4 regions of the Massilia sp. TWP1-3-3 genome follow, and region 2 is predicted to be linked to each of the others. Evidence: predicted binding sites of a transcription regulator. Region 2 holds the regulator's gene; each other region holds the start of a gene.

Region 1 (5,354 bases), on a different contig from region 2:
AGGCTGAGCAGCTCGTCGGCATTCACGAACAGCATACTGAGCTGCTGACGCTGGAGCGCCTTGAGCGAGCTTTCGAGCAAGTTTTCAGCGGCCGCGTTGGCAAACGTGATCATGCCGTCGGCGTCGACCAGCAGCACCGACGAGGCCAGCAAATCGAGGCCCGCCAGCTCGCCGTTCTTGTATGGTCCGTGCTGCCCGTTTTGCCCGGGTTGCACTTGTCGCTCCGTCATTTGATGTTCGCGATTTCGCGTTTCAGCGCCTCGATGTTTTTCTCGGTACGGCTAATACTGTCACGCATCATTTCCACGCGCTCCTGGTACTTGGCAAAGTTGCGCTCATTACCCTGGCGCTCCGGCTCGCCGCCGTTGAATTCCTTGCGCGCTTCGGCCAGCTTTTTTTCTTCACCGCGCAGCTCGTCGTTCAAAATTTCGCGGCGGTCATTGTCGCGCGCCTTTTGCTGGGCGTTGTCCACTTTCGGGAAATCGGTGGGCGTCGACACGGGCGCGGCCGGCGCGCGCGGCGCGCCCGACTGGCGCGCTCTGGACGGCGCGGGGATGGAATTGGGCAGGTTCAGCGTCTTGCAACCGGGCCTGTAGCTATCGGTCAATTCCCTGCCGCCGCTGGCGTTGGTGCAAAGATAGACGCCGTTCTGGGCCTGGGCAGGCGCTTGCGCGAACGCGCCGCACAGCAGGGCCAGCGCGACGGCCAGCTTGCGCATCCTGATCTGTGGCTTGATCGTCATCGTCTCCATCGCTTTCCGTTTGTCCGTACAGTAATTAAGTTCACCGAATATACAACATCCAATGCAAAACGCGAGGAAAGCCGTAGCGATCCTCGCGTTTTTCTCACCACAATTACAATGCGCTTACACTTTCGATGTCGGCACGACTACAGGTGCTAACAGCTTAACAATGCGCGCAATGACAATGGCACTTACAGCGAATAGTACATGTCAAATTCGACAGGGTGGGTGGTCATGCGCATGCGCTGCACGTCCTGCATTTTCAGTTCGATGTAAGCATCGATCATGCTGTCGCTGAACACGCCGCCGCGGGTCAGGAATTCGCGATCCTTGTTGAGCGCGTCGAGTGCTTCTTCGAGCGATGCGCACACCGTCGGGATCAGCGCGTCTTCTTCAGGCGGCAAATGGTACAGGTCTTTGGATGCCGCTTCGCCCGGGTGGATCTTGTTGGCGATACCGTCCAGGCCAGCCATCAGCAGCGCGGAGAAACACAGGTAGACGTTGGCCAGAGGATCGGGGAAACGCGTTTCAATGCGGCGCCCTTTTGGATTGGCAACGTGCGGAATGCGGATCGAGGCCGAACGGTTTTTAGCCGAGTACGCCAGCTTGACCGGTGCTTCGTAGCCAGGCACAAGGCGCTTGTACGAGTTGGTGCCCGGGTTGGTGATGGCGTTCAATGCCTTGGCATGCTTGATGATGCCGCCGATGTAGAACAGCGCATCGTCCGACAGGCCGGCATAGCCGTCGCCGGCGAACAGGTTCTTGCCGTCTTTCCAGATCGACTGGTGCACGTGCATTCCCGAGCCGTTATCGCCAACGATAGGTTTTGGCATGAAAGTGGCGGTCTTGCCGTAGCTGTGGGCCACGTTCCAAACCACATACTTCAGGTTCTGGGTCCAGTCGGCGCGCTCGACCAGGGTCGAGAACTTGGTGCCGATTTCATTCTGGCCGGCGCCTGCCACTTCGTGGTGGTGCACTTCAACCGGGATGCCCAGCGATTCGAGGATCAGGCACATTTCCGAGCGCATGTCCTGGAACGAATCGACCGGCGGGACCGGGAAGTAGCCGCCCTTGACGGTAGGACGGTGGCCGCTGTTGCCGCCTTCGGTCTTGGCGTCGGTCGCCCACGACGACTCGTCGGAGTCGATCTTGACGAAGCAACCCGACATGTCGATCTTCCAGCGCACGGAATCAAAAATGAAGAATTCAGGCTCAGGGCCGAAAAAGGCGGTGTCGCCGATGCCGGTCGACTTCAGGTACGCTTCGGCGCGCTTGGCGATCGAACGCGGGTCGCGGTCGTAGCCCTTGCCGTCGGCAGGCTCGATGACGTCGCACTGCATGAACAGGGTCGTCTCTTCCATGAACGGATCGATGTTGGCCGTGTTCGGATCTGGCATCAGGATCATGTCCGACGCTTCGATACCCTTCCAGCCGGCGATCGACGAACCGTCGAACGCATGGCCCGACTCGAACTTGTCGAGGTCGAAGTGGGAAACAGGCACGGTCACGTGCTGCTCTTTACCACGGGTGTCGGCGAAGCGGAAATCAACGAATTTGACTTCGTTGTCTTTTACCATTTTCAAGACTTCTGCGGCGGTCATTGCCATGCGTAACTCTCCTGATTGAAATAAGGGGCTTGTCGAAGCTGCGACAAAACTCAAGGGGATCATAGCAGAAACCATGCCAGTCACATGCGGCGGGGCTTTTGCACATTGCGTCGTTGAATCTGCTGGCAATTGATCTTAAAATTGCATGTTCCCGTTTTGACACCGTCATTGCACACCATCAACAACGCACTTGTTTGGTGCGAAATCAAAAATCTGCACCGAAATTGGGCGCACTGCACAACAATGGCGAAAATGCGTCCTGTTGGTGCAGGGTTGCTTATATTAAACCTGTTTCCTCACTTTGGAGCAACGCCATGAGTACCGTTGAACAACTTTTAGCCGCCGCGCGTGCGCGCGCGCCAGGCCCAGGGTACGCGGGTGCGGTCACGCCGCACGAGGCCTATGAGCTGGTGCAAGCCGACACGCGCGTGGTGCTGGTCGACGTGCGCACCAATGCCGAGCGCGACTGGGTGGGACGGGTGATGCTGCCCGAGAACCAGCACCGCGCCGTGCAGTGGAGCACCTGGCCGGGCGGCGTGCCCAATCCCGATTTTGTGCAGCAACTGGAGGCGGTGGCGCGCAAGGACGACGTGCTGCTGTTTTTGTGCCGTTCGGGGGTCAGGTCGCGCCATGCGGCCACGCTGGCTACGCAGCACGGGTTTGCCAACAGCTATGACATTCTGGAAGGCTTCGAAGGCGACAAGGATGGCGAGGGGCACCGCAAGACCGTGGGCGGATGGTGCCACGCCGGTTTGCCGTGGATGGGCGCCTGAGCAGTTCCGCCAATGCACGCGGTAACGTAACGCATGCATTGGCGGAATGCGAGGGGAACTCAGAGCCCGGAGCTTTTCCGCCCTACATTGTGCTTGCGACTACGCTGGCGCCATCGCGCTCTTGACCCGGTTGCGAACAAAATTGATATGGCTGCGCAGTCCGTACAAGCCATCGGCAAAGGCCAGCGGAATCGAGATCTGGTTCACCAGCTCTTCAATCTCATCGAGTCGCTTGAGCAATCCCGCGCACACCTCTTCCTTGCCCTGCCCCGCCTCGAGCTCCTGCTCCACCGTGCGCAACTGCCCGTACCAGCGATATACGCGCGAGCGGATACGCCACACGTACAGCGGCGGCACGATTTTCGACAGCGGCAGCAGCAGCGCGGCGAGCGCCACCACGACCACCCACATGCGGTCGAAGAAATTGGCCAGCCAGAACGTCATGTAACGCTGCAGCAGCGGCGGGCCATCCTTGTAAAACTTGGCCGCTTCGCGCGAGACGGGAATTTCGGTATAGCGCTCCGACGGAAACTGCCCCTGCTGCTGGAACCAGCCGGTGCCGCCGTGGATCTGGCTGGCCGCCTGCACGAACAAATCGATCAGCGCCGGATGCAAGTCGTGGCGTGCGACCAGCGTGGCGGTGGGCGCGATCAAGTGGTAATCCTGGGACGGCAAGTCGCGCCCCACGTCCACGATCCCGCGCGGCAGCACCACGTGCGACATGAACGGCAAGCGCCGCGTGTAAGCCTCGGCCTGGGCAAAGTCGAACAATTTTATCCCCGGCGTTTGCAGCAGCATCTGCACCATCAGCGCGTCCGGTCCGGACGAAAACACCAGGCCGTCGATGCGCCCTTCGAGCAGCTCCACCGTGCCGGGCGTGTTTTCAAGTGCTCCCAGGGTCAAGTCGGTGGGAGCGACGCCGTTCAATTCCAGCACCTGGCGAAACAGCTTGGGCACGCCCGTGCCTTCGGGCCCGACATTGATTTTCAAGCCCTTTAGCTCGTTGATCTGGGTGACCTTGGTCGGCTCGCGCAAAAACAGCCACACCGGCTCGGTGAACAGGCTGCCAAGCGACACCAGGCCCGTCTTGGAGGCGGCGCGCTGGTCGGTCGAGCCGCTTTGCACAAAGGCGATATCGACCTTGCCGTCATCCAAGCGCTGCAGGTTTTCCTGCGAGCCCAGTGTGCGCACCAGCGTGACCTTGATGCCCTGCTTGGCCAGCAGGACCGCGTATTTTTTGCCCAGCTCCTCGTAGGCGCTGTTTTCCTGGCCGGTAGCGAGCGTGACGCTGCGCGGCGGCGTCGGGTCGACCAGGAAGTAGGCCAGCAGGCACAGGCCCGCGATGACCAGCACGGTGGGACCGGCCGCCGCCACCAGGTCCCGAAACGAGAACTGGGTGAACTTGCGAATTTTTGACATGGCGCGTTGCAGTGGTTTCATGGGACTGGACAATGCCAACATTTGTCGAAACATGCAAGTGCTCATGAGCAGGGTGCAAAAGCAGGACGCAAAAGCAAAAGCGCATTGCGCCAGAGGCGTGCGTCGCGTTGACACTCGCCTTTGGCGCAATGCGCTTGCGCTTTTGCGCCCTACAACATGTCAGGTCAGCGGATGCATTCCTTGGCGCCGCTCTCCACCGGCGGCTCGATCAGCGGCATCAGCGAAGGCGCCAGCGCCGTGAGCAACTGCACCGGCAAGGCGCTGGTGAAGTCGTACTTGCCGGCCTGGGGGCCGTGCACATAGGCCGTCATGCTGCCGAAAAAACGCTCGCCGATATTAAAGACAAAGGTCGCCGAACGGTTCACGAAGCGCGATTCGATCAGCCGCCCGCCGGCGCCATAGACTTCAAAGCGCTGGTCGCCGGTACCGGTCTTGCCGCCCACGGCGATGATCGAGCCGTCGCGCATTTTGAAGGCGTTCTTGACGCGCTTGGCAGTGCCTTCCGAGACTACCGCGCGGACCGCGTCGGCCGCCGCGCGCGCGACAAAAGGATTGAGGATCTGTTCACCCTTGGGCGCCTGCGCGTGGCGCACCAGCGTTTCGTAGGGCGTGCCCATAGCGAAATGCAGTGAGTCGATGCGCTGCACCGGTTTGCGCATGCCGTTGTTGACGATCACGCCCATCAGTTCGGCCAGCGCAGCCGGGCGGTCGGCCGACGCGCCCAGCGTGGTGGCGTAGGACGGCACCAGCGAATCGAAGGGATAACCCATCTTCTTCCATTGCGCGTGGATC
Region 2 (5,354 bases):
CGCCGACGGACTGCAACTGGGGGTGACTCGCCGGATTCGAGTAAACCAACGGGCGCCCGGGACCAACCTTGGTGGCGCATTTGGAATTAGGCGGTGGTACTCATGAATGTCGAAATGAGCGCAAGTTGAACTCCGGATACTCTCGCCGGCGCCTGGCGAACCGTACACGACCCAGCAGAAAAACGTGCGTCCTCAGTGGGCAAAGCAATGAAATGATCACTTGCCGGTGTCTGACCGGTAGCGTTTTGGCGAACGAAACGGGCCAACGTGCATCCGGAATAGGGCGACGGTAGCGGCCCTTTATAAAAAAGTTGCGAAACTTTCGGAGGCCCGTCAGCGGCCCCACTACCCCCGTCAGGTTTGACCACTTTGGTTCCTTAGCGAGCTGATTCAGGTTCAACCCTAGCGGCGAAATTGCGTGGAAAACGCCGACATTGCCGTGTCTTTACAGCATCACCCTTGCAAATGCCGCAGCGGGTGCGCGCCAGCCGGCCACACCGGCGTAAAAAAGCGTTCGACCATCTCACCACTCACTTCGTCCAGCGTGCGCGGATTCCATTGCGGCGCATTATCCTTGTCGATGACCAGCGCGCGCACGCCCTCCAGCACTTCGCCATGCTCAAAATTGTGGCGCACCAAGGTGCGCTCCATGCGCAGGCAGCTGGAAACGTCGAGCCCGGCACCGCGGCGCAGCAGTTCGCGCGTCACGCACATCATCAGCGGCGAGCGCTGGGCCATGGCCGCATGGGCTCTTTGCGCAAAGACGTCGCTGTCCCCCGCCAGCGATTGCATGATGGCCGCCACGCTTGGCGCACTGAAATGGTGGTCGATCCGGCTGCGCTGCGCTTCCAGTTCACTGGCGCCGGCGAACCCCGCATACGGCGCGGCAAAATCTGCGATCATGGCGCGCAGCTCGGCCCCGGGCGTGCTGTCGATGCGTGCGGCCAGCGCGGCCATCTGCTCTTGCGGCACGAACACGTCGGCCAACCCCGCGTACAGGGCGTCGGCCGCGCCGACCGTCAGTCCGGTCAGGCCCAGGTAGTTGCCCAGCTGGCCAGGCGCGCGCGACAAAAAGTAGCTGCCGCCCACGTCCGGAAACAAGCCGATGTTTACTTCCGGCATCGCCATCTTGGTCTTCTCGGTGACGATGCGGATACGGCAGTCGGGCCCGCCCTGCGCAATGCCCATCCCGCCGCCCATGACCACGCCGTCCATCAGCGCCACGTAGGGCTTGGGATAGAAATGGATCAGGTGATTGAGCGCGTATTCTTCGGTAAAAAAGTCTTCCAGCAAGGCACTGCCGCCCATCGGGCTCTTGCCGCCCACCTCATGGAAAAAACGGATGTCGCCGCCGGCGCACAGCGCCTTGGGGCTGCTGCTGCCAAGCACGACCGCATCGACGGCGTCATCCGCGCGCCAGGCCTGCAGCACCGCCGTCAAGTCGCGCACCATCTGCAGCGACAGCGAATTAAGCGCTTTGGGACGGTCGAGGGTGATGATGCCGGTACGGTTGGCAACGCGGGTCTGGACGTATTCGCTCATGGAAGGCTGACAATAAATGGATAGACCCATATTTTAGCCTCCGCAGATGCAAAAAGGGCGCCGCAGGCGCCCTCGTGTCAAGAATCCCGGGCCTTAGATGGCTTCAGGGAGTTCTTCTTCAGGCAGGTGCTTGATGGCCTGGTGATTATGGTCCTGGACCTTGTCCTTGTACTTCATGACTTGACGGTCGAGCTTGTCGATCAGGGTGTCGATAGCGGCGTACAGGTCATGCGACAGGCTTTCTACATACACGGTCTTGCCCGACAGGCGAAGGTTGATTTCAGCCTTTTGTCGTTTTTCTTTTTCAGTCAGGTTATCCACGGTGAGGATCACGGCAATATCAATCACGTGATCGAAATGGCGCTTGACGCGCTCGAGCTTGGTTTGTACGTATTCACGGATGGCTGGGGTCACTTCGAGATGATGTCCGCTAATTGTGAGATTCATACACACTCCTAATAATGGTGTCACTTTCCGTTCGTGCGCGGCGCGCAGAGGAACGGCATAAAAATGCCGATTACAGACACTTCCTGAGGCTGACGGGCGGGATTTTGAGCGCTTCGCGGTACTTGGCAACGGTGCGGCGAGCGATGACCATACCCTGTTCCCCCAGCATGTCCGCAATCTTACTATCGGATAATGGATTTTTAGGGTCTTCTGCTCCTGTCAATTGCACGATGAGTGCACGAATCGCCGTGGAAGATGCTTCTCCCCCCGCTTCGGTGGCGACATGGCTACCGAAAAAGTATTTCAACTCAAACATGCCATGCGGGGTCAGCATGAATTTCTGAGTTGTTACACGAGAAATAGTACTCTCGTGTAGACCAAGTGTATCAGCTATTTCGCGCAGCACAAGGGGACGCATGGCTACCGCGCCATGGCTGAAGAAATTGCGCTGGCGCTCAACAATAGCCTCGGAGACACGCAAGATGGTGTCGAAGCGCTGGCGCATGTTTTTGATCAGCCACTTCGCTTCCTGCAACTGGGCGCCCATCTGGCCTTCGCCCTTGCCCTGCTTGAGCAGGCTCGCGTACATATTGTTCACGCGCAGGCGCGGCATCACGTCGTTGTTGAGCGAGACCGACCAGCCGCCCTTGGCCTTGCGCACAATCACGTCCGGGACCACGAAGTCCGACACATCGGAGGCGAACACGGCGCCCGGGTGCGGATTGCAGCGGCGGATGATGGTCTGCGCCTCGCGCAAGTCTTCGTCGTCGCAGTCGAGCGCTTTTTTCAGCTTGTTGAATTCACGCTGGGCGAACCAGGTCAGGTGCTTTTCGACGATGGCCAGCGCCATGCGGCGCGTCACCAGCGGCACGCCGCGCATGGCGCGAATCTGCAGCGCCAGGCACTCGGACGCATTGCGCGCGCCCACGCCGACCGGATCAAAACTTTGCAGCAGCGACAGCGCGGTCTTGAATTCATCGAAATCGATCTCGAGTTCTTCGGGCATGCGCGCATGGATTTCTTCCAGCGTCTCGGTCAGGTAGCCGTTGTCGTCGAGCGCGTCGACGATCAGTTCGACCAGCGCGCGGTCGCGCACTTCGAGCACCAGCACGCGCATCTGTTCCATCAGATGCTCGCGCAGGGTGGTCGCGCTGCCCTCGAGCTGCGGGCGCGAATCTTCGTCGTCGCTGCTCTTGGCGCGGCCCAGGTCACCCCACTCGCCGTCGTTGTCGTTGTTGTTGTCGTTGTTGCTGGCAGCTTCCCCCTCGGGTGCATCGGCGCTTTGGCCTTCGGCCGGCGCCGGTGCATCCTGCGCGCCCGGTTCGGGCGGCGCCTCGGCCGGCGTGGCGCTGCTGCCGATGGCGCCGTCGGCCAGCAGGCGCACCGAATGGTCGAGCGGATCGTCAAGCCGTTCGAGCAGCGGATTGTCGGTCAGGAGCTGTTCGAGTTCCTGGTGCAGTTCGAGCGTGGACAACTGCAGCAGGCGGATCGACTGCTGCAGCTGCGGCGTGAGCGCAAGGTGCTGCGAGGTGCGTAGTTGCAGGGATTGTTTCATCGGTTTGACCTGCTTACATCCGGAAGTGCTCACCCAGATAAACGCGGCGTACCGATTCGTCTGCGATGATGTCGTCCGGACGGCCAGAGGCCAGCACCGCACCCTGGTTGATGATGTAGGCACGGTCGCAAATGCCGAGCGTTTCGCGCACATTGTGGTCGGTGATCAAAACGCCGATGTCGCGCTCCTTCAGGAACCGCACGATGCGCTGGATCTCGATCACGGCGATCGGATCGACCCCGGCGAACGGTTCGTCGAGCAGCACAAAGCGCGGATTGGTGGCCAGCGCACGCGCGATTTCCACGCGCCGCCGCTCGCCGCCCGACAGCGACATGGCCGGGTTCTCGCGCAGCTTTTCGATCTGCAGGTCATGCAGCAGCGTGTCGAGCCGCTCCTTGAGTTCTGGTTTGCTCAGGCGCTTGCCGTTGACCTTTTGCAGTTCCAGCACGGCGAGGATGTTTTCTTCGACCGTCAGGCGCCGAAACACCGACGCTTCCTGCGGCAGGTACGACAGGCCGAGCGCGGCGCGCCGGTGAATCGGCAGGCTGGAGATATCCACGCCGCTGATGTCGATCGAGCCGGCATCCGACGGCACCAGGCCCACGATCATGTAGAACGAGGTGGTCTTGCCGGCGCCGTTGGGCCCCAGCAGGCCGACTACCTCGCCGCATTCAACCTGCAGCGATACGTCGCGCACGACCAGTTTTTTGCCGTAGCTTTTCTGCAGGCCGCGCACGATCAGCGTGCTGCCACAAGCTTTCGGTTCGATCATGGCATGCCCGTCGGAGCTGGCGTGCCAGTCGGCCCCGTTGGCGCAGTTGGCGCGGTTGGCGCCGGCGCGGCGCGCGGCTTGCGCGGCGCGATGATCAGCTGGCCGCGGCCCTCGCCCGGCTTGCTCGCGCCGCTGGCGTCGTTACGGGCGGTGAATACCTCGCGCATGCTGTCGTACGAAATGAATTCGCTCTTGATTTCGTCGGTCATGGTGCTGCCCTCGATCTGGCGGATATGCGCGCTGCCGAACAGCTTGACGACGCCGCTGCGCTCGTCGTATTCGATGCGCTGCGCATTGCCTTCGACCCACAGCTCGGGGCCGCCGTCGCGCTTTTGGCGAAACGTCGCCATCTTGCCGGGCACGCCCGTGAGCGTCACCTGCATGTCTTCTTCGGGACTGGTCTTGATCACCGCTTTTTCAGCGCGCAGCACCAGCGTGCCCTTAGTGACGACGATGTTGCCGGTAACGATGGTGACCTGGGCGACTTCGTCCACCAGCAGCGTGCCGTAGTCGATTACCGCGCGCTTGCCGGCGTCGGCTTTCTCGGCCGAGGCGCCCAGCGCCACTAGGCCAAACACTGCAATTGCTATTATTTTTTTCATTTTCTACTGCCCTTGGGTGGAACGATGATCTGGCCACCGCCGGCAAACTGCACCTGGCGCGTGGCGTTGTTGGCCTTCATGCCGACGCCGGTAATGGTGTTGGCGCCCAGCGCCATGTCGACCCGCACGCGGGACTCCATGCGGTCTTCTTCCGGAAACACGGTCAGCGCTTCGGTGGTCATGTGCATCAGGCGCGCCATAGGCGAAGCGGGGCGAAAGACGTCGACCTTGCCCAACAGGTCGACCTGGTCGTCCGCATGCCGCAGGCGCGCTGTGTTGGCCTTGACGGTCATTGGACTCTGGCCGGGCGCCAGACTTTGCAGCATGGGCTGCTCGACGTCCGAGACGTCGCCCAGCGGACGGTGGGTCAGCTTGGCGCCGTAGAACAGGTAGCGCGGCTTGCCTTCGGGCGTCATGCGCACGAAACTGAATTTTT
Region 3 (5,354 bases), on a different contig from region 2:
TCAGCTTGGTCGATGAGGCGTAATTCTGACGGAAGCAGGAGTTGTGAATGCAAACAAAACAGAGCATTGATTCTTCTGAATGCGTAGGAAGTATCGTTTCTTTAGCAAACCTGACTACTGGGGCGATCTGGGCACCGATGTCTTTCGAATTGGACCGTTCTACAGGCGTGACTGCTGCCATTCGTAAAGTACGCGCCGAAGAGCCAGCTCCGGATGGCGTTGGCGCCAACGTTATAACCCTATCTCAGGGTGGCTTGTCGCGGCGAACGCTGGCAATCTATCAAGCGGACGAAGACGAATGGATGCTATTCGATGGCAAGCGTGAGTATCATCTGGAAAATGTAGTTGTAACATGGACGAAAGGTATTCAGATCATCCCTGGCGTTTTTAGCTTGGCGACGCTAGCGTTGAACTGTGCCGGCGTTGTTGTAGCACAGTAACGTATTTCAGACCAACCCTGAGTCACTGGTCAGAGGCGGGACGGTCCTTGGACGATATCGATATAGGCCATCTTATCGTGCGCTTGAGTAAAAATCCTTTTGGGCTAACGAGGCTCGCCGACTCCACGCGTGCCCGTACAGACCAGCCTCGCGCGCCACGCTAGGCCGCATCTTTGTGCGGCCTGGCTTGCCGGTGATACAAAAACTCCAGCACGCGCGTGCGGTATTCCACGTACAGCACGTCATGCGCCAACGCCACCCGGTCGCGCGGGCGGGCCAGTCTGACCTGGACGATGTCGCCGATCGTGGCCGCAGGGCCATTGGTCATCATTACGATCCGGTCTGACAGCAGCACCGCTTCATCCACATCATGCGTCACCATCACGACCGTCGAACCGGTCTTGGCGACAATGGCCATCAACTCATCTTGCAAGTGAGCACGCGTGAGCGCGTCGAGCGCGCCGAAGGGCTCGTCCATCAGCAACACTTTCGGCTCCATCGACAAGGCACGCGCAATGCCCACGCGTTGCTTCATGCCGCCCGAGATTTCATTCGGGCGCTTGGCGCTGGCCGCCGTCAAGCCGACCAGCGCCAGCGCCGCCGCTGTTCGCTCGCGCAATTGCGCCGTGGATTCCTTGGCAGCGAACACTTTTTCGACGGCCAGGTAGACGTTCTCGAAACAGGTCAGCCATGGCAGCAGGGAATGGTTCTGGAACACTACCGCGCGCTCGGGCGAGGGGCCCGCAATTTCGCGCCCGGCGCAGATCAGCGCGCCTTCGGTCGCCGTCGTCAAACCTGCCAGCAAGTTGAGCAGTGTGGACTTGCCGCAGCCGGAGTGGCCGATCAGCGTGATGAACTCGCCCTGCTCCACCGCCAGATTGACCCTGGTGAGCGCGTGAAAACTGCCCTTGCGCGTGTCGAACACCATTTCCGCGTTCTGCACTTCGATGAATTTTTTGCTCATGTCAGGTTCCCGCTTCTTCATAGGTGAAAGTTTTTGCGAGCGCAACGAGCGCCTGCTCCAGGATCAGGCCGACCACGCCGATCACCACGATGGCAATCACGATATGCGCCACGTTCAGGTTGTTCCACTCATCCCACACCCAAAAGCCGATTCCTACGCCGCCGGTCAGCATCTCGGCCGCGACGATCACCAGCCAGGCCGTGCCGATCGCCAGGCGCACGCCGGTCAGCATGTAGGGCAGCACCGATGGCAGCAAGATCTTGGTGAAAATCTTCCATTCCGACAGTTGCAGCACGCGCGCCACGTTCATGTAGTCTTGCGGCACGCGTTGCACGCCGGCGGCCGTGTTGATGATCATCGGCCAGATCGAGCAAATGAAAATCGACCAGATGGCGGCGGGATCGGCCGCCTTGAACACCAGCAAGCCAATCGGCAACCAGGCCAGCGGCGAGACTGGCTTGAGCAGGCTGACAATCGGATTGAACATGCCCGCCAAAAATGTGAAGCGGCCGATCATGAAGCCGAGCGGAATGCCCACCAGCGCCGCCAAGCCAAAGCCGACGCCCACGCGCTTCAGCGAGGCCAGAATGTTCCAGCCAATGCCCTGGTCGTTCGGCCCGTTGCTGTAGAACGGATCGGAAAACATCTTGACCGCTTCCAGGAAGGTGACTTTCGGAGATGGAAAACTGGTATTGCTCACCGATAGAATTTCCCACAGCAGCAACAGGATGCCCAGGCCCAGCAGCGGCGGCATCACGGCCACCGCAAGGGCGCGCCCGCGCGAGTTTCCGTTGGAAAGCTTGACGCCCTTGGCGGCCAGGCGCTTGCTGCGCGCCGGGCGTTCGAGCACGGTTTCTTGCATTGGCGTATTCACCGGCGTACCCACCGGCAAGCTCATGTCACTCTCCAGCACTGCACTCATTGCGCTCTCCTTGTCTTTCAGGCTTTGATCTTGAAGGCGTCGGCGTAGGCTTTGGGATTCTTGCCGTCCCAAACGGTGCCGTCGATCATCTTCACCGAACGCATCGGCGACTTGGGCACGGCCACCTTGGCCAAGGCGGCGCCTTCCGCGTACAGCTTGGTCTGGTTGACCTTGCTCGCCGTGCCCAGGTAGTCCACTTCGCCCTTGAGCAAGCCCCAGCGCTTGTGCTGGGTCATGAACCACATGCCGTCGGACACGAAGGGATAGTTGACCAAGCCATCGTTGTAGAACTTCATGTAGTTCGGATCGTCCCAGGTGCGCCCGAGCCCGTTCTGGTAACGGCCTAAAATGCGTTGGTTGATGACGTCCACCGTGGTGTTCACGTAAGACTTGGCGGCAATGGTCTCAGCCATCTTGGTCTTGTTGACCAGACCCGCATCGATCCACTTGCTGGCGTCGAGCACGGCGGCGATCAGCGCGCGCGCCGTATTCGGGTGCTGCGTGGCCCAGTCGAGCGTGGTGCCCAGCGTTTTTTCGGGGTGGTCTTTCCAGATGTCTTGGGTGGTGGCCGCAGTAATGCCCACACCATCGACAATGGCGCGGTGGTTCCACGGTTCGCCCACGCAAAAACCGTCCATGTTACCGACGCGCATGTTGGCCACCATTTGCGGCGGCGGCACGGTGATGACCTTGGCGTCCTTCATCGGGTTGATGCCGTAGCTGGCCAGCCAGTAGTACAGCCACATGGCGTGGGTGCCGGTTGGAAAAGTCTGGGCGAAGGAATACTCGCGCTTGTCCGTCTGCATCAGCCTGGCCAGCGAGGCGCCGTCCACGCCGCCCTTGTCGGCCACTTTTTTCGACAGGGTGATGGCCTGGCCGTTATGGTTCAGGTTCATCAGGATGGCCATGTCCTTCTTGGCCCCGCCAATGCCCATCTGCACGCCGTAGATCAAGCCATACAGTACATGGGCGGCGTCGAGCTCGCCATTGACGAGCTTGTCGCGCACGCTGGCCCACGATGATTCTTTCGACAGCACGATCTTGATGCCGTATTTTTTGTCAAAGCCCAGTACCGAGGCCATGACGACCGACGCGCAGTCGGTCAGCGGAATGAAGCCGATTTTGACTTCTTCCTTTTCCGGCTTGTCCGAGCCGGCGGCAAACACGCCGCCGCTGGCCAGGCCGGTCAGCGATGCGGCGGCGCCGGCCTTGATGAGGCTGCGGCGGATCACATTGGTGGAGTCGTCGATTTGCATTCTTCCCTCGTTCGCTAGCAGTAGTCACTGTCGGAAGCGGGCGCAAACGCGTCCGCCGTTGTGAACTACTCAGCAAGGGCCGTGCCAGCAGGCAAGGAGGGGAAATGGATGAAAAAATGGCGCTACGGTCTTCAAGATGGCGACACGCGGCACCTTTTGTGTGCACTGCACCAAAAGGGCACCGGGTGCTTGACCTTATTCGGCGCTTTGCGCCGCAATCTGGCGCAGGGCCTTTTCGAACACCTCTGGCGGCTGCCCGCCCGAGATCAAATGTTTCTGATTGATGATGATGGCCGGCACAGCGCTGATCCCTTGCCGCTGGAAAAATTCTTCCTGCTCGCGCACTTCTTCCTCATACGCACCGGTGGCCAGCACTTCGGCTGCCTCGGTCGCATCGAGCCCCACTTCTTGCGCCACGCGCGTGAGCACTTCATGCGAACCGGGATTGTCGCCATGGGTAAAATAGGCTTCGAACAGCGCCATTTTCAGCTCGCGCTGGCGGCCTTGCAGCTCGGCCCAATGCAGCAGGCGATGCGCATCAAAGGTGTTATAGATGCGGCTGCGCTTGTCCATGGCGAATTCAAAGCCCAGTTCGGCGCCGCGCTCGCGGATCATCGCGCGCGTCTTGGCGCTCTGCTCTTCGGTCGCCCCATACTTGCGCGCAAGATGCTCGCCGATGTCTTCGCCTTCCGGCGCCATCTGCGGGTTCAGTTCAAAGGGATGGAAGTGCAGGTCGGCACTGGCAACGTCGGCCACGTTGGCCAGCGCCTGTTCGAGCGATTTAAGCCCGATCACGCACCACGGGCAGGAAATGTCGGATACAAAGTCGATTCTGAGTTGGGTCACGGCGGCGCCTATCAAGGATGGATGGCCCATTTTAGAGCCTGCAGCCGAAACCCGTCGCCTGCCTAGTGTTTTTTCGCCACTGGTTTGGCGCTGGCAGCCTTGCTGCCCAACTTGCTTTCCTTGCCTGCCAACAGGTTGGCGATGTTGCTGCGATGGCGAAACAGCAGCAGGGCGCTCATGATGATGACGGCCAGCAGCTTTTCAAGTTGGTCGATACCGAACAGCAGGCCGAAGTAAAACGGCGCGAACAGCGCCGCCACCAGCGCCGCCAGCGACGAATAGCGGAAGGCATAGGCAATCACCAGCCAGGTGATCAGCGTGGCCAGGCCCAGCCATGGGTTCAGGCCAAGCAGCACGCCCAGCGCGGTGGCGACACCCTTGCCGCCGACAAAGCGAAAGAAGATGGGATACAAGTGCCCCAGGAACACCGCCAGCGCCACCAGCGCAATGCCCAACTCGCCCACGCCGAACTGGTCGGCCAGGCGCTCGGCCAGCCAGACCGCGAACCAACCCTTGGCCGCGTCGCCGATCAGGGTAGCGATGGCCGCCTTCTTGTTACCGCTGCGCAGCACATTGGTGGCGCCCGGGTTCTTGGAACCATAGGTGCGCGGGTCGGACAGGCCAAAGGCATGGCTCATCACCACGGCAAACGAAATGGAGCCGATCAGGTAGGCGACGATGGTGAAAAGGACAGTGTACATGCGCTCTCTCTGCTACGTGATTGGAATGCCCGGTTCTCCGGGCGCCGGGACGAGAATATACACCATCACTCGGCCAGCGCGCAGTTGACCGCCCTGGCGCCCAGTTGCGCGACCAGCACCTGGGGCGCAATCCCCACCAGGTAGCCGCGCCGTCCGCCGTTGATGTAGATGGTCGGCAAAGCCAGGATGCTTTCCTCGACATACACCGGCAGCACCTTGCGCGTG
Region 4 (5,354 bases), on a different contig from region 2:
ACCGCGCGTTGACGCGCACGCGCAACTTTGTCAGCATCCAGGGGCCGGCCAGTTTCGAGCTGGTGCGCGCGCAGATCGATGCCGGCAAACCGGTCGGCGCACGCATTGGCTGGAGCGGCGGCGGCGGCCACTTCATGGTGATCTACGGCTACAGCCTGATTGCCGGGAACGAATACTTCGATATCGACGATCCGATTTACGGCAAGAGCCACATTCCCGTGTCGGAATTTTCAAACAGTTACCAGGGATCGGGCAGCTGGACCCATACTTACTTTATGAAAAGTTACTTCAAATTGCCATTCGACTTCCCGATTCCGGCGGACAAGATCTTGCGCCGCATCTGGGAACTGCGCCCGCTGCTCAAGTTGAAGGGCGACCTGGCGGACGTCAATCCGCGCGACGCCAGCGACGACCAGGACGCCTCCGTGGGTCTGGCGCAGCGCATCTATGCCGTCGGGCTTGACGCCTTGCTGCGCGGGGACGCCGTTGCGCCCGAGGCGGTCGGCCTGCGCGTCTACGAGATGGCGGGCGAGGTGCCGCGCGCCTTTTTCGATATCAGCGAGGATGACGAGGCGCGCCTACTGCAGATGTCGGCCGCCAAGGTCCACCTGGACGCCTTTGCGCGCGCCCTGGCGGTCGCGCTCGGGCAGGCCAAGGAAGACCAGACGTACGAATTGCGTCTGTTCCGGGTGCCGGCGTTGAACTTCGAGGCGCTCTGGATCAGCTCCGACGGCGATGCTGCCAAGGATGTGCTGGTGCCTACGCGCAGCGTGGGGCGCCTGGCGCCGTATCAGGTGGTGGCGCTGCCAGACGCGCTGGCCGCACTGCGCGAAGCTGCGCGGCCGCTGGCGAACATGGATGACACCATCGGCGCCTGATGGTGGGCTGGGTTGCCAGTCTTGCAACAGAGTTGGCGCCGGTCGGGAAAGGTCGATGGCGCCTGCGCGGCCGCCTTTTCCGACCAGCGCCGTCGAGACGCATGGCGGAATGCGAGCCTTGCCCTTTTCCGCCCTACAGAGGCTCTTCACCACTCGCGCGCGCGGATGATCGAAGGATTTCTTTACTCACGGCTTGTCAGGAGCGGTAAACCATGCGACCGCCGACTGTGCCACCTCCGCCGGTATCGTATGCCCGCCGTCAAATTCTTCGTACGTCACATCAAATTCCAGCCGTTCCAGTTGCTTGACGATACTGCGGGCACAGGGATTGACGGGGAGTACCTCGTCCTCGGTGCCGTGCGAAATATAAATCTTCGGCTCGCCGCGCGCCGTCATCGGCCCGATGTCCGAGCCGTAAGTGCGCGCCGCAATGATGTCCCAGGTGCCGGCGTCGGAGGCTGGCGCGACGAGCATCATGCCGGCCTGGTCCGCCTGCGAACGCAAGATGTCGAGGCCGTCCTGCGCGTGGCCGCCTGCGCCGTGCAGCAACACCACCAGCGGCATCGGATACAGCGGGTGATAGCGCGACGGCACGTACAAATAACTGTCGCGCTTGCCGCCGACAGGCAGCGTTTGCATCCCGGTCGGCGCCAGTGCCGTGACCGGCCCGGGACGCGCGTACAAATGCGCTTGGGTGGGCATCGCTTCCTCCTACAAATGAGGGTAAGAACAGCGCCGGCGCGATTGGTTCGCGCGCCTCTAGTGCGTTTCCTCTAAACCATGATCGGCGGGGCGCGAATCCCCTTACAATTTGGCGATGAGCAAACCCCTGATCCACTTTTCGCACGGCAACAGCTACCCGGCCGGCAGCTACCGCCAGTTTTTCGATTACCTGCGCGACGAGTTCGATATCCGTTCGATCGACATGTACGGCCATGATCCGCGCTATCCGGTCACGGACGGCTGGCCCAAGCTGGTCGAGCATCTGGTCGCCAGTCTTGAAACGTATCCCGAGCCGGTGATCCTGGTCGGCCATTCGCTGGGCGGCATGCTCAGCATGATGGCAGCCAAGCAGCGGCCCGACCTGGTGCGCTGCGTGGTGATGCTCGATTCGCCCGTGGTGGCCGGCTGGCGCGCCATGCTGCTGCGCTTTGCCAAGGGCCAGCGCTGGGCCGACCGGTTTTCGCCGGCCAAGTCGTCGAAAAAGCGGCGCAACGTGTGGCCCGACGCGCAGGCCGCGCATGCGCACTTCAACAGCAAACCCATGTTCGCCGCCTGGGCGCCCGGGGTGCTCGCCGACTACCTTGAACATGGCCTCGAGCCGCATCCGGAAGGGGTGCAACTGCGCTTTCGGCGCGAAGTCGAAACTGCGATTTACCGCGCGCTGCCGCACCACCTGGGCACGCTGATGGGCGGGCAGTTTCCGGTGCCGATTGGCTTTGTGGCCGGCGTCGCCTCCGAAGAATTACGCCAGGCCGGGCTGGGCGCCACGCGCGCGCTGGTGGGCGAGCATTTCAGCCCGATCGAGGGCGGGCACCTGTTCCCGATGGAGTCGCCAGAGAAGGCGGCGCGCCTGACGCGCGAGATGATCGGGCGGCTGCTCAAGCAGGCTAAATAGTCTGGCGGGCGCTTTTCGCGTAAAATCGCGTGAAATTAACCCACCAATCTGGAAGAAGCCTCCGCGATGACTATCAAAAGCGATAAATGGATCCGCCGCACGGCGCTCGCCACCGGCATGATCGAACCGTTCGAACCGCAACAGGTGCGCGAAGTGGATGGGCGCAAGATCATCTCGTATGGCACCTCGTCTTATGGCTACGACATCCGCTGCGCCGACGAGTTCAAGATTTTCACGAATATCAACAGCACCATTGTCGACCCGAAGAATTTCGATCCGAACTCGTTCGTGGACGTCAAAAGCGATGTCTGCATCATTCCACCGAACTCGTTCGCGCTGGCGCGGACCATGGAGTACTTCAGGATTCCGCGCAATGTGCTGACCATTTGCCTGGGCAAGTCGACCTACGCGCGCTGCGGCATCATCGTCAACGTGACGCCGTTCGAGCCGGAGTGGGAAGGCTACGTGACGCTGGAGTTTTCAAACACCACGCCATTGCCGGCCAAGATTTATGCGGGCGAAGGCTGCGCGCAGGTGCTGTTCTTCGAGAGCGATGAAGTGTGCGAGACCTCGTACAAGGACCGCGGCGGCAAGTACCAGGGACAGAGCGGCGTCACCTTGCCGAAGGCTTGATCAGGAAGGCGGGGCGGGGCCATGTACCCGCTTGGCATGTCGGCGATCCTTACAGGCGCCCGATGCAACATATCATGCCATTGTCGTTAAGTAATTGATTTATAGACATTATCCCGCCAGTGTACTTGCACTGGCACAACTTGTGCTTTTCCCCTGGCAAGCCGCTTACTTGAGCGGCGTAGTCAAAACGCTATATGGGAAAACTGCATGAAACTATTACAAAAATTCCTGGCAGCAGCCGTGCTGGCGATGTCCGTCGCGGCATTTGCGTTCCCGATCGCCGCATCCGGAACGGAAGGACTGGTCGTACTGGCCGGTAACACCGGCGATATTGTCGCCACTTACCAGGGCAACACGGCGTCATTCAGTAACGACCTGTACCTGTACACCGATGACGGCATTGCCGGTAACGATGTCCTGATATTCAACAATCATGCCTCGCCGATCGGCAGTATTTTCAACCTGGGCTCTTTCGCTACCGGGTCTGAACTGCTGTTCCGCCTGCATGTGAACAATACGGGCAACGACTACTTCACTGGCGCTGCCACGCGCAACCTCGACAACAATTTCCATGCGCGCGTTCAAGAGAACTGGATGCCTGGTACAACCCTGGTCAGCTTCGAAGACCTGTTGGGCGGGCCGTTCGACTACAACGACCTGAGCTTCTCGTTCACCAACACGGTGACCACGGCCCCGGCAGACGTTCCCGAACCGGCAATGCCGCTGCTGTTCGGCCTGGCACTTGCGGACCTGATTGGTTCGCGCCGCCGCGCCTAAGTTTCTCCGCAATAAAAAAGGCCCGGTCGCTGCAAGCGCCGGGCCTTATTTTTAACTGTCGCCTACTGCATGACGCAATCGACGAAGTAACCTCGCTTGCCATCGACTTCGCGCTTGACCAGGCCGTGCACGTCCGTTTCGAAGCCCGGGAAGCGCTCGTTGAAGTCGCGCGCAAAGCGCAGGTAATCGACGATGGTCTTGTTGAACCGCTCGCCGGGAATGAGCAGTGGAATGCCCGGCGGATAAGGCGTCAACAGGATTGCCGTGATGCGTCCTTCCAGGTCTTCGAGCGCAACGCGTTCGATTTCGCGATGCGCCATCTTGGCGAATGCGTCCGATGGTTTCATCGCAGGGATCATGTCCGACAAATACATCTCGGTCGTCAGGCGCGCCACGTCGTAGGCCTGGTAGAAATCGTGGATCTGCTGGCACAGGTCGCGCAGGCCCATCGCTTCGTAGCGCGGGTTGGCGGCCGCAAATTCGGGCAGGATGCGCCACATCGGCTGGTTCTTGTCGTAGTCGTCCTTGAACTGCTGCAGCGCCGTGACCAGCGTGTTCCAGCGGCCCTTGGTAATCCCGATCGTAAACATGATGAAGAACGAATACAGCCCGCACTTTTCGATGATCACGCCGTGTTCGGCCAGGTACTTGGTGACGATCGAGGCGGGAATGCCGGTCTTGCCGAACACGCCGTCAAGCGACAGGCCGGGCGTGACCACCGTGGCCTTGATCGGGTCGAGCATGTTGAACCCGGGAGCGAGGTTGCCAAAGCCGTGCCAGGTGTCTTCGGCGCGAATCATCCAGTCGTCCTGGGTGCCGATGCCTTCTTCGCTGAAGGTGTCCGGGCCCCAGACCTTGAACCACCACTCGTCGCCAAATTCAGCGTCGACTTTTTTCATCGCGCGCCGGAAGTCCAGCGCCTCGAAAATCGACTCTTCGACCAGCGCCGTGCCGCCTGGCGCTTCCATCATGGCCGCGGCCACGTCGCACGAGGCGATGATCGAATACTGGGGCGAGGTCGAGGTGTGCATCAGATACGCCTCGTTGAAGGCATCGCGGTCGAGCTTGACGGTTTCCGATTCGCGCACCAGCACCTGCGAGGCCTGCGACAGGCCCGCGAGCAGCTTGTGGGTCGATTGAGTCGAGAAAATCATCGATTCCTTGGCGCGCGGACGGTCCTTGCCGATTGCGTGCATGTTCTTGTAGAAGTCGTGGAAGGTCGCGTGCGGCAGCCATGCTTCATCGAAGTGCAGGGTGTCGATCTTGCCGTCCAACATTTCGCGCAGCGTCTCGACGTTGTAGACCACGCCGTCGTAGGTCGACTGGGTGATGGTCAGAATGCGCGGCTTCTTGTTGACCGCTTCGCGCGCGAACGGATTGGCTTCGATCTTGCGGGCGATCGACTCGGGCGTAAATTCCTCGAGCGGGATCGGGCCGATGATGCCCAG

What was found. Region 2 encodes sigma-54, which starts transcription at its own class of promoters, with help from an activator protein. Its sites were predicted from a motif close to TGGCANGNAANCTGCTTT; they were not measured.
Region 1: the regulator sigma-54 is predicted to act here: its motif matches at 2,411-2,428, upstream of glnA (type I glutamate--ammonia ligase).
Region 3: the regulator sigma-54 is predicted to act here: its motif matches at 3,652-3,669, upstream of ACP7D4_RS14555 (CmpA/NrtA family ABC transporter substrate-binding protein).
Region 4: the regulator sigma-54 is predicted to act here: its motif matches at 3,261-3,278, upstream of ACP7D4_RS20130 (PEP-CTERM sorting domain-containing protein).

The regions. Positions count from the first base shown of each region.
Region 1 covers NZ_JAFCWX010000004.1:79,936-85,289, forward strand. The annotation lists gene glnL (nitrogen regulation protein NR(II)) at 1-230, opposite strand, end outside; gene ACP7D4_RS04980 (DUF4124 domain-containing protein) at 227-742, opposite strand; gene glnA (type I glutamate--ammonia ligase) at 934-2,349, opposite strand; gene ACP7D4_RS04990 (rhodanese-like domain-containing protein) at 2,664-3,122, shown strand; gene ACP7D4_RS04995 (TAXI family TRAP transporter solute-binding subunit) at 3,222-4,541, opposite strand; gene ACP7D4_RS05000 (transglycosylase domain-containing protein) at 4,727-5,354, opposite strand, start outside.
Region 2 covers NZ_JAFCWX010000001.1:197,464-202,817, forward strand. The annotation lists gene ACP7D4_RS00910 (SMI1/KNR4 family protein) at 1-90, shown strand, start outside; gene ACP7D4_RS00915 (enoyl-CoA hydratase/isomerase family protein) at 454-1,542, opposite strand; gene hpf (ribosome hibernation-promoting factor, HPF/YfiA family) at 1,636-1,989, opposite strand; gene ACP7D4_RS00925 (RNA polymerase factor sigma-54) at 2,060-3,544, opposite strand; gene lptB (LPS export ABC transporter ATP-binding protein) at 3,558-4,316, opposite strand; gene lptA (lipopolysaccharide transport periplasmic protein LptA) at 4,313-4,918, opposite strand; gene lptC (LPS export ABC transporter periplasmic protein LptC) at 4,915-5,354, opposite strand, start outside.
Region 3 covers NZ_JAFCWX010000012.1:131,645-136,998, reverse strand. The annotation lists gene ACP7D4_RS14570 (hypothetical protein) at 48-440, shown strand; gene ACP7D4_RS14565 (ABC transporter ATP-binding protein) at 601-1,404, opposite strand; gene ntrB (nitrate ABC transporter permease) at 1,406-2,326, opposite strand; gene ACP7D4_RS14555 (CmpA/NrtA family ABC transporter substrate-binding protein) at 2,344-3,582, opposite strand; gene ACP7D4_RS14550 (DsbA family oxidoreductase) at 3,778-4,458, opposite strand; gene plsY (glycerol-3-phosphate 1-O-acyltransferase PlsY) at 4,491-5,129, opposite strand; gene ybaK (Cys-tRNA(Pro) deacylase) at 5,195-5,354, opposite strand, start outside.
Region 4 covers NZ_JAFCWX010000023.1:76,065-81,418, forward strand. The annotation lists gene ACP7D4_RS20110 (papain-like cysteine protease family protein) at 1-878, shown strand, start outside; gene ACP7D4_RS20115 (alpha/beta hydrolase) at 1,065-1,580, opposite strand; gene ACP7D4_RS20120 (alpha/beta fold hydrolase) at 1,696-2,496, shown strand; gene dcd (dCTP deaminase) at 2,563-3,129, shown strand; gene ACP7D4_RS20130 (PEP-CTERM sorting domain-containing protein) at 3,337-3,906, shown strand; gene ACP7D4_RS20135 (Orn/Lys/Arg decarboxylase N-terminal domain-containing protein) at 3,969-5,354, opposite strand, start outside.